Regions from separate parts of the Streptomyces sp. NPDC027189 genome, predicted to be linked through region 2. Evidence: riboswitches for the same ligand, from Rfam matches in the RefSeq annotation. Region 2 holds a riboswitch; the other holds the start of a gene.
The links. Region 2 has a riboswitch for S-adenosylmethionine ahead of ACZ4RZ_RS10325 (aminotransferase class V-fold PLP-dependent enzyme). Riboswitches for the same ligand answer to the same signal wherever they lie in the genome.
Positions count from the first base shown of each region.

Region 1: it holds a riboswitch for S-adenosylmethionine, as region 2 does, so the genes downstream of both, thrC (threonine synthase) here and ACZ4RZ_RS10325 (aminotransferase class V-fold PLP-dependent enzyme) in region 2, are expected to answer to the same signal.

Region 1 is NZ_JBVHRI010000018.1:10,728-15,135, reverse strand. Features, by position in the region: gene ACZ4RZ_RS33770 (alpha,alpha-trehalose-phosphate synthase (UDP-forming)) at 1-894, opposite strand, end outside; gene ACZ4RZ_RS33765 (glucosyl-3-phosphoglycerate synthase) at 1,043-1,987, opposite strand; SAM riboswitch class I at 2,165-2,311, shown strand; gene thrC (threonine synthase) at 2,329-3,624, shown strand; gene ACZ4RZ_RS33755 (MoaD/ThiS family protein) at 3,621-3,896, shown strand; gene ACZ4RZ_RS33750 (cold-shock protein) at 4,346-4,408, shown strand, end outside.
Region 2 is NZ_JBVHRI010000003.1:540,496-544,903, forward strand. Features, by position in the region: gene ACZ4RZ_RS10310 (hypothetical protein) at 1-59, opposite strand, end outside; gene ACZ4RZ_RS10315 (rhomboid family intramembrane serine protease) at 214-945, shown strand; gene ACZ4RZ_RS10320 (Lrp/AsnC family transcriptional regulator) at 942-1,223, shown strand; gene ACZ4RZ_RS10325 (aminotransferase class V-fold PLP-dependent enzyme) at 1,336-2,697, opposite strand; SAM riboswitch class IV at 2,888-3,004, opposite strand; gene trpD (anthranilate phosphoribosyltransferase) at 3,106-4,170, opposite strand; gene qcrB (cytochrome bc1 complex cytochrome b subunit) at 4,311-4,408, opposite strand, start outside.

The DNA.
Region 1 (4,408 bases), on a different contig from region 2:
CCACGCCGGGTGGTCGTCGAGGAGCCGGCGGTACGCCAGCAGTCCGCGCACGATGTTCTTCGACAGCTCGGTCCGGTCGACCCGCACGATTGTTTTGCGGCCGTCGCCGATCTGCTCCCGCAGGGTGGCCATCCGCTCCTCGACGTCCGCCTCGTGCGAGCGTCGCCGCAGGAAGTCCGCGTCCGCGCCGAGCCCGTGCACACCGACCCGGGTGTCACCGAGCCCGCCGACGAGGTCGGCGGCGCACGCGGTGAACGCGTCCGCCCAGCGCCTGGTGAGGAAGCCGAGCCGGTCCGCGCCCAGCATCCCGCGCAGCACCTGCTCGGCGATGTCGTCCGGCAGCATCCGGAAGTAGTCCACCGGCGCCCACGGTGTGTGCGAGAAGTGCCCGATCCGCAGGTCGGGGCGCAGCTCACGCAGCATCCCGGGCACGAGGGTCAGGTGGTAGTCCTGTACGACCACCACGGCACCCCGGGCCGCCTCGTCGGCCAGCGCCTCGGCGAACGCGCGGTTGTACGCCTCGTACGACGCCCACTGGCGCCGGAACTCCGCGTCGAAGACCGGCTCCAGCGGCGTCTGGTACAGCATGTGGTGGACGAACCACAACACGGAGTTCGCGATGCCGTTGTACGCGGCGGCGTGCACCTCGGCGTCGATGTCCAGCATGCGTACGCCGTCCTCGCCGACCCCGCGCCGCACCGCCTCGCGGTCCCCGTCGCCGAGCGCCGAGCACACCCACAGGGCGCCCGCGTCCGGCCCGATCGCGGACAGGCCCGAGACCAGCCCGCCGCCACCGCGCTTGGCGTGCAGCGAACCGTCCTCGCGCACTTCGTAGGTGACCGGGCCGCGGTTGGAGGCGACCAGGATCCGGTGGGCACCGTGCGTTGAAGCCATGCCACGCGTTGAAGCCATGCCTCGAAACCTAGCCCGGCACCGAAACGCTCAAACGTTCCCCTCGGCTGTATGCAATGCGGTGCCGTTCGTCATCCGCAGGCCGGTGGGGGCTGGTCGCGCAGTTCCCCGCGCCCCTTGGGGGCGCGCTCTACGCGGCCTTCCGTTTCTGGTACTCGGAGATTTCCACCATAGGAGGGCGTTCCTCCGTGTCAACGGAGTGGGTGCGCGGCTCGAAACCGTCCTCCCCCCGCTCGAACTGCGTGAGCGACGGGCGGATCATGTGGCCGCGGGCCAGGCGCAGCTGGGCCGTGCGGTAGATCGCCGCGGCCATGCGGCCCAGCGCCTGTCCGTCCTGGTGACGGTGCTTGCGGACGCCCACGTCGACCTGGGCGAGGGCGTCCAGGCCCACCAGGTGCAGGGCGTCGACGAGCATGCCCAGCTCGACGCCGTATCCGACGGGGAACGGCAGCTGTTCGAGCAGGGAACGGCGGGCCGCGTACTCGCCGCCGAGCGGCTGGACGAAGCCCGCGAGCTGCGGCCAGTGCATGTTCAGCAGGGGGCGGGCCATCAGCTCGGTGACGCGGCCGCCCTGGCCCGCGGCCTGACCCAGGGGACGGTCGTACATCGCCTTGACCAGGTCCACGCCCGGTTCGGTGAGCAGTGGGCCCACGATCCCGGAGACGAAGTCGGACGAGAACTCCTTGAGGTCCGCGTCGATGAAGCAGACGATGTCCCCGCCCGTCACGAGGAGCGACCGCCACAGGACCTCGCCCTTGCCGGGCACGGCCGGGATGCGCGGCAGGATCTCGTCCCGGTGCACGACTCGCGCGCCCGCGGCGGCGGCGACCTCGGAGGTGCGGTCCGTCGAGCCCGAGTCGACGACGACGATCTCGTCGACGAGAGGCACCTGCTCCATCAGATCGTGGCGGATGACCGCGACGATCTCGCCGACGGTCTCCTCCTCGTTGAGCGCGGGCAGCACGACACTGACCGTCGACCCTGTGGTGCGTTTGGCGGCCATGAGCTGGTGGAGCGGGCGATCGGTCACGGACCAGGAGCGTGTGCTCAGCCAGCGCTCGACTTCCTTCAGCACAGTCTGCGGCTCCTCACTGTCTGATCACCCGTTGTCTCACGGTGTGATCCATCTCGCGGTTCGGACGACTATCTCAACTGTCCTGGCCTTCGGTTACAGTCTTGAACAACGCGGATGACCATCGCATTGCGTAGATCGTCGGCGCGCATGGTGATCAATAGTTCAACAACCGAATACCGCTCATCCAGAGGGGCAGAGGGATACGGCCCGTTGAAGCCCCGGCAACCCTCCAGCCGGTCTTGTCACGTTGACGTGGCGAGGCTCCCGGCTAGGGAAGGTGCCAAATCCGTCTCACGGCGAAGTGCGTCGTGAGGAAGATGAGGAGAAAGGGCCTCGCCTCCATGGCTGCGCAGACTGTTGCAAGCACCACCAACACCGTAGACGCCGTTGATCTCGGCCCCGCCGCCGCGCTTTCCTGCCGCGAGTGCGGGCACCGCGTCCCGCTCGGCCCGGTCTTCGCCTGCGAGGAGTGTTTCGGCCCGCTGGAGATCGCGTACGACTTCTCGGCCTACGACACCGAGGAACTCCGCAAGCGTATCGAAGCGGGCCCCGCGAACATCTGGCGCTACGCGCCCCTCCTGCCCGTCCCCGCGGACGTCGCCGAGAAGCCGAACATCAACCCCGGCTGGACCAAGCTCGTCAAGGCCGACAACCTGGCGCGCGAGCTCGGTGTCGACGCCGGCAAGCTCTTCGTCAAGGACGACTCCGGCAACCCGACGCACTCCTTCAAGGACCGCGTCGTAGCCCAGGCCATCGAGGCCGCGCGCGCCTTCAACTTCACCACCCTCTCCTGCTCCTCCACCGGCAACCTCGCCGGCGCGGTCGGCGCCGCCGCCGCCCGTGCCGGCTTCCGCTCCTGCGTGTTCATCCCGCACGACCTGGAGCAGGGCAAGGTCGTGATGGCCGCGATCTACGGCGGCGAGCTCGTCGGCATCGAGGGCAACTACGACGACGTGAACCGCTTCTGCTCCGAGCTGATCGGCGACCCGGCCGGCGAGGGCTGGGGCTTCGTCAACGTCAACCTGCGGCCGTACTACGCGGAGGGCTCCAAGACCCTGGCGTACGAGATCTGTGAGCAGCTCGGCTGGCGACTGCCCGACCAGCTGGTCGTCCCGATCGCCTCCGGCTCCCAGCTCACGAAGATCGACAAGGGGCTGCAGGAGCTGATCAAGCTCGGCCTCGTCGAGGACAAGCCGTACAAGATCTTCGGCGCCCAGGCCGAGGGCTGCTCGCCGGTGTCCGTCGCCTACAAGGCCGGGCACGACGTCGTACGGCCGCAGAAGCCGAACACCATCGCCAAGTCGCTCGCCATCGGCAACCCGGCCGACGGTCCGTACGTCCTCGACATCGCGCGCCGCACGGGCGGTGCGGTGGAGGATGTCAACGACGAGCAGGTCGTCGATGCGATCAAGCTCCTTGCGCGGACCGAGGGCATCTTCGCCGAGACGGCGGGCGGTGTGACCCTCGGCGTCACGAAGAAGCTGATCGAGAACGGCCTCCTCGACCCGACCCTGACCACGGTCGTCCTCAACACCGGCGACGGCCTCAAGACCCTGGACGCGGTGGCCGGCACAGGCCTGACCGCGACCATCCGCCCGAACCTGGACTCCTTCCGAGAGGCTGGCCTCGCATCATGAGCGTCAACGTCCGCATCCCCACCATCCTGCGCACCTACACCGGCGGCCAGGCCGAGGTGACGGCCGAGGGTGGGACCCTCGCCGAGGTCATCGCCGACCTGGAGAAGAACCACACGGGTATCGCCGCGCGCGTTCTGGACGACCAGGGCAAGCTGCGCCGCTTCGTCAACGTCTACGTCAACGACGACGACGTGCGGTTCGAGCAGGGTCTGGAGACGGCGACGCCGGACGGTGCGGGCGTGTCGATCATCCCGGCCGTCGCGGGCGGCTGAACCGTCACCCAGGGTGAGATTGTTACCGTAGGTAACGCTCATCACTAAGAGTTCATCGAATTGCCCCCTCCGTGAGAGAAACGGAGGGGGCAATTCTGCATGGTTGAGCGCGGTAGAGTTGGGGAACCTGCTTCGCCTTTCATGCCGGACGCATATGAGTATCTGCGCGAGACCCGACAAGAAGTAGCCAAAGTGCCCCGCCTTTTTGAGCCGTTTATGGCATTTACGGGGCCCGACTTGCCCTGAATCTTCTCGAATTCTCCGCATATTACCGATCGGCCGTGCCCAGAATTCTCGTCCGATTGACCTGTTGCAGACGGCAGTTGGACAGATACATTCAGCCGCGGTCGACGCGTTCCGGCGCACACCCCCAACCGTTGGGGGGTGAGGTCTGACCCGGATCCGCGAAGTGTGGATCTGTGCAAGGGCCAGTAATAGGGGAGTTAGGCATGGCTCAGGGCACCGTCAAGTGGTTCAACGCGGAGAAGGGGTACGGCTTCATCGCGGTCGAC
Region 2 (4,408 bases):
AGGTTGCCGCAGAGCGTGCAGCGCCAGCGAGTCTTGGCGTCCGGCAGGGGAACCGTCATGTGGCAGTCGCTTTCCTTCTAGTGTCCGTCCAGCGCCAGTCTCCCTGGTGCGTGTGGCTCGTAACCCTACGGCCTGGCGGGTGCCCGACGCTCGGCCGTCCACGGCGGCGAGGCGATCTGTCTGCATGGCACCCGTTACGCCATGCTCTGCACCATGATCAGCAACTGGAGTACGACGGTCGGCAGAGCGATTCGAGGCCACTCGGCGCCGGTGACCTACGGCCTGATCGCCCTGTGCTGCCTGATCTTCGTGATCGGCCCGGCGGCGGGCCTCAATCCGACGTACGGAACCGGGGACGAACTGCTGGTCGCCCAGCGGGCCTACTTCCGGCGCTGGGGCGTGGTGCCCACCGAACTCTTCGACGGCGCGCCCCGCGCGGCGCTCACCCCGGCCACCGCCCTGTTCATCCACGGCAGCTGGCTCCACCTCCTGGGCAACATGCTCTTCTTCTACGTCTTCGGGGCGATGGCCGAGGAACGCATGGGCCACGTGCAGTTCGCCCTCTTCTACATCGGCTGCGGCTATCTCGCGCTGCTCGGCTACGCGGCCGCCAACGCCGAGTCGCCGCAGTCCCTGGTCGGCGCCTCCGGGGCCATCTCCGCGATCCTTGGCGCGTTCCTGTACCTGTTCCCCAAGGCCCGGGTGACCAGTCTCTTCCCGTTTCTCTTCTTCCTGCCGCTGCGCTTTCCCGCCTGGGTGGTGCTGCCGTTCTGGGTGACCCTGCAGTGGCTCGCGGCCGGCCGCGACACATCGGGCCCCGGGGTGGCCTATCTGGCCCATCTGGTGGGCTTCTCGCTGGGGTTCGTCTACGCGTGGGTGAGGTTTGGGCGTACGACTAGAGTGAAGGCCCCAGCGACGGCCCCCGAGGGAGAGAACCAGCTGTGATCACCGCGATCGTCCTCATCAAGACCAGCGTGGACCGGATCCCCGAGATCGCCGAGTCGATCGCCGCGCTGGACAGCGTCAGCGAGGTCTTCTCCGTCACCGGTACGTACGACTTGATCGCGATGGTCCGGGTGAAGGAGCACGAAGACCTGGCGGACGTCATCCCCGGCCGCATCAGCAAGATCCCGGGCGTCGAGGCGACGGACACACACGTGGCGTTCCGTACGTACTCGCAGCACGACCTGGAAGCGGCCTTCGCCATCGGCCTGGACGGCTAGATCGCGCAGTTGCCCGCGGCCCTGAAAAGGGACGCGGGCAACTGCGCGAACGGGGTCTGCGGCGGAGCCCCAGGGACGGGACGACGGGCAGGGGCGGCGGGGGCGAAAACCCTCAGACGGCCGGGACGCAGCGGCCGTCCTCCGTGCGGTACTGCCACTGCGCACCGTCCCGCACCAGTTCCCTCACGGCGCGCACGAAGCGCTCCACGTGCTCGTCGGGCGTCCCCGCCCCGAAGCTGACCCGGATCGCATTGAGGGACTTCTCGCCGGGCGCGGCCTCGGGCGCACCGCACTCGCCCTGAGCCTGGGGATCGCTGCCGAGGAGCGTGCGCACCAGCGGGTGGGCGCAGAAGAGACCGTCGCGCACGCCGATGCCGTACTCGGCGGAGAGCGCGGCGGCGAAGTGCGAGCTGTTCCACCCCTCGACGACGAAGGAGATCACGCCGACGCGCGGGGCGTCGTCGCCGAAGAGGGAGAGGACACGCACCTCGGGCACCTCGGCGAGCCCCGCGCGGACCGTGTCGATCAGGCGCCGCTCACGGGCGACCAGCGTGTCGAACCCGGCCTCGGTCAGCGCCTTGCAGGCCGAGGCGATCGAGTAGGCGCCGATGACGTTCGGAGACCCTGCCTCATGACGGGCGGCACTCTCGTGCCACTCCACGTCCACTCCCCCGTCCTCGCGCCGGGTGACCTTGCGGCTGGCACCGCCGCCGGCCAGGTACGGCTCGGCCTCGCGCAGCCAGTCGGAGCGGCCGGCCAGGACGCCGGACCCGAAGGGCGCGTACAGCTTGTGACCGGAGAAGGCGACCCAGTCGACGTCGAGGTCACGGACGGACACCGGGTGGTGCGGGGCCAGCTGCGCGGCGTCGAGGACGATGCGCGCGCCGTGCGCGTGGGCGGCCGCGGCGAGCTCACGCACCGGCCACAGCTCGCCGGTGACGTTGGACGCGCCCGTGACACAGACCAGCGCCGGACCGTACGGATCCCTGTCCGCGAGCGCGCGCTCCAGGGTCGCGACGGCCTCGCCGGGCGTGCGCGGAGCGTTCAGGTACGTCACCCGGGCGTCCCGCCAGGGCAGCAGCGAGGCGTGGTGCTCGGTCTCGAAGACGAAGACCTGGCAGTCGGCCGGAAGAGTGGCGGCGAGCAGGTTGAGCGAGTCGGTGGTGGAGCGGGTGAAGACGACCTGGTCGCCGTCCCGGCAGTCGAGGAAGTCCGCGACGGTCCTGCGGGCGTTCTCGAAGAGGTCGGTGGACAGCTGCGAGAGGTAGCCGGCGCCGCGGTGGACGCTGCCGTAGTACGGGGCGTACGCGGCGACGTCGTCCCACACCCGCTGCAGGGCCGGCGCGCTGGCGGCGTAGTCGAGGGCGGCGTAGGTGACCTCGCCACCGGTGACGAGCGGGACGGTGACATCCCGGCCCAGAACGGGCAGCGGGGTACAAACGGCCTGGTCGGCGGCAGTGGTGGAGACAGACATGGCGAGCTCCTGTGAGAGGCAGGTGGAATCACCACGCGAGCGGGTACACGGGGGTACGGCTCAGCGCGGGAAAAGGGTGAAAGGGGTGTGCGGAGGCGGGGCTCTACGCCCTATCGCATTCGCTTGCTCACAGAAGGCTCCCTCGAACGACCAGGACCCCTGGGCTGTATCCACTCAAAAGAGGGCGAGGGGTCCGCGCTTGCCGTAGACCTCGCTGCCTACGGCCTGGTCTTCACCCGGGGCACCCCGCCACGGACGGAGGGTTGCCGGACAGTCGGCCGGGGCCTCATGACTGTCGCTCATGACCTGGTACAGCATCTTGCCAGAAGATCTTCGACGCGCAAGGCGCAGTCCAGAATCCGGACTGCGCCCTGCGTCACAGCACGTACGGCCCGCGAGCCGTACGGCTCAGGCGTTGCTGGCCGCCACCCACCGGTCGAGGGTCCTCTTCGCGGCGCCCGAGTCGATGGCGTGCGCCGCCTTCTCCATCCCGGCACGGAGCTGGTCCGGGAGCGGTCCCTCGCCCGGCGACAGGGCCACCAGGGCCGCGGCCGCATTGAGCAGTACCGCGTCCCGTACGGGCCCGGTCTCGCCGTTCAGCAGGCGACGGGCGACGTCCGCGTTGTACGACGCGTCGGCGCCGCGCAGGGCCTCCACCGGGACGAGGTCGATGCCGACGTCGCGCGGGTCGAAGCGCTCCTCGGTCACCTTGCCGTCGCGCACGACCCACACCCGGGAGGTCGATGTGGTCGTCAGCTCGTCGAGGCCGTCGTCGCCGCGGAAGACCAGCGAGGAGTTGCCGCGCTCGGCGAAGACACCCGCCACGATCGGCGCCATGCGCGGATCCGCGACACCCACCGCCTGCGCCCTCACCCGCGCGGGGTTCGTCAGCGGACCGAGGACATTGAACGTCGTCCGGATCCCCAACTGCCCGCGCGCCGCTGCCACGTGACGCAGCGCCGGATGGAACTTCACCGCGAAGCAGAAGGTGATACCGGCCTCCTCGGCCACCTCGACGACCCGCTTCAGGGACAGCTCGAGGTTGACGCCGAGCTTCTCCAGGACGTCCGAGGAGCCGGATGCCGAGGACGCGGCCCGGTTGCCGTGCTTGACGACCTTGGCGCCGGTCCCGGCGACGACGATCGCCGACATGGTGGAGATGTTGACGGTCTTCGCGCCGTCGCCGCCCGTACCGACGATGTCGACGGTCGGCCCCGGCACCTCGATCACATTGGCGTGCTCGTACATCGTCCGGACGAGTCCGGTGATCTCCTCGACGGTCTCGCCCTTGGCCCGCAGCGCCACCACGAACCCGGCGATCTGCGCGTCGGTCGCCTCGCCGCGCAGGATGCGGTCCATCGCCCAGGCGGTGTCGTCCGCGCTCTGGTCACGTCCGTCGAGGAGGCCGTTCAGGACCACGGGCCAGGAACGGCCCGCCGCGATGTCGCCTCCAGCGGGGTTCACAGCGCTCATAAGCCGCTCCTGGGTCCGTCCCGGAAAGGGACTCCTGTAGATGGGAACACCCTATCCAGCCCGGAGGACGGCAAAGAGCCCCCGTCCAGGCAATGGACGGGGGCTCTTGCCGTGGCGATCAATAAGGATCGGTCAGCAGATCAGTGGTGGCCGTGGCCGCTCGTGATCTCCTTGTACTCCTCGACCGTGGGCTTGGGGATCTGGTTGCTCTCCCCGTAGTAGCCCTTGCTGAGCTTGG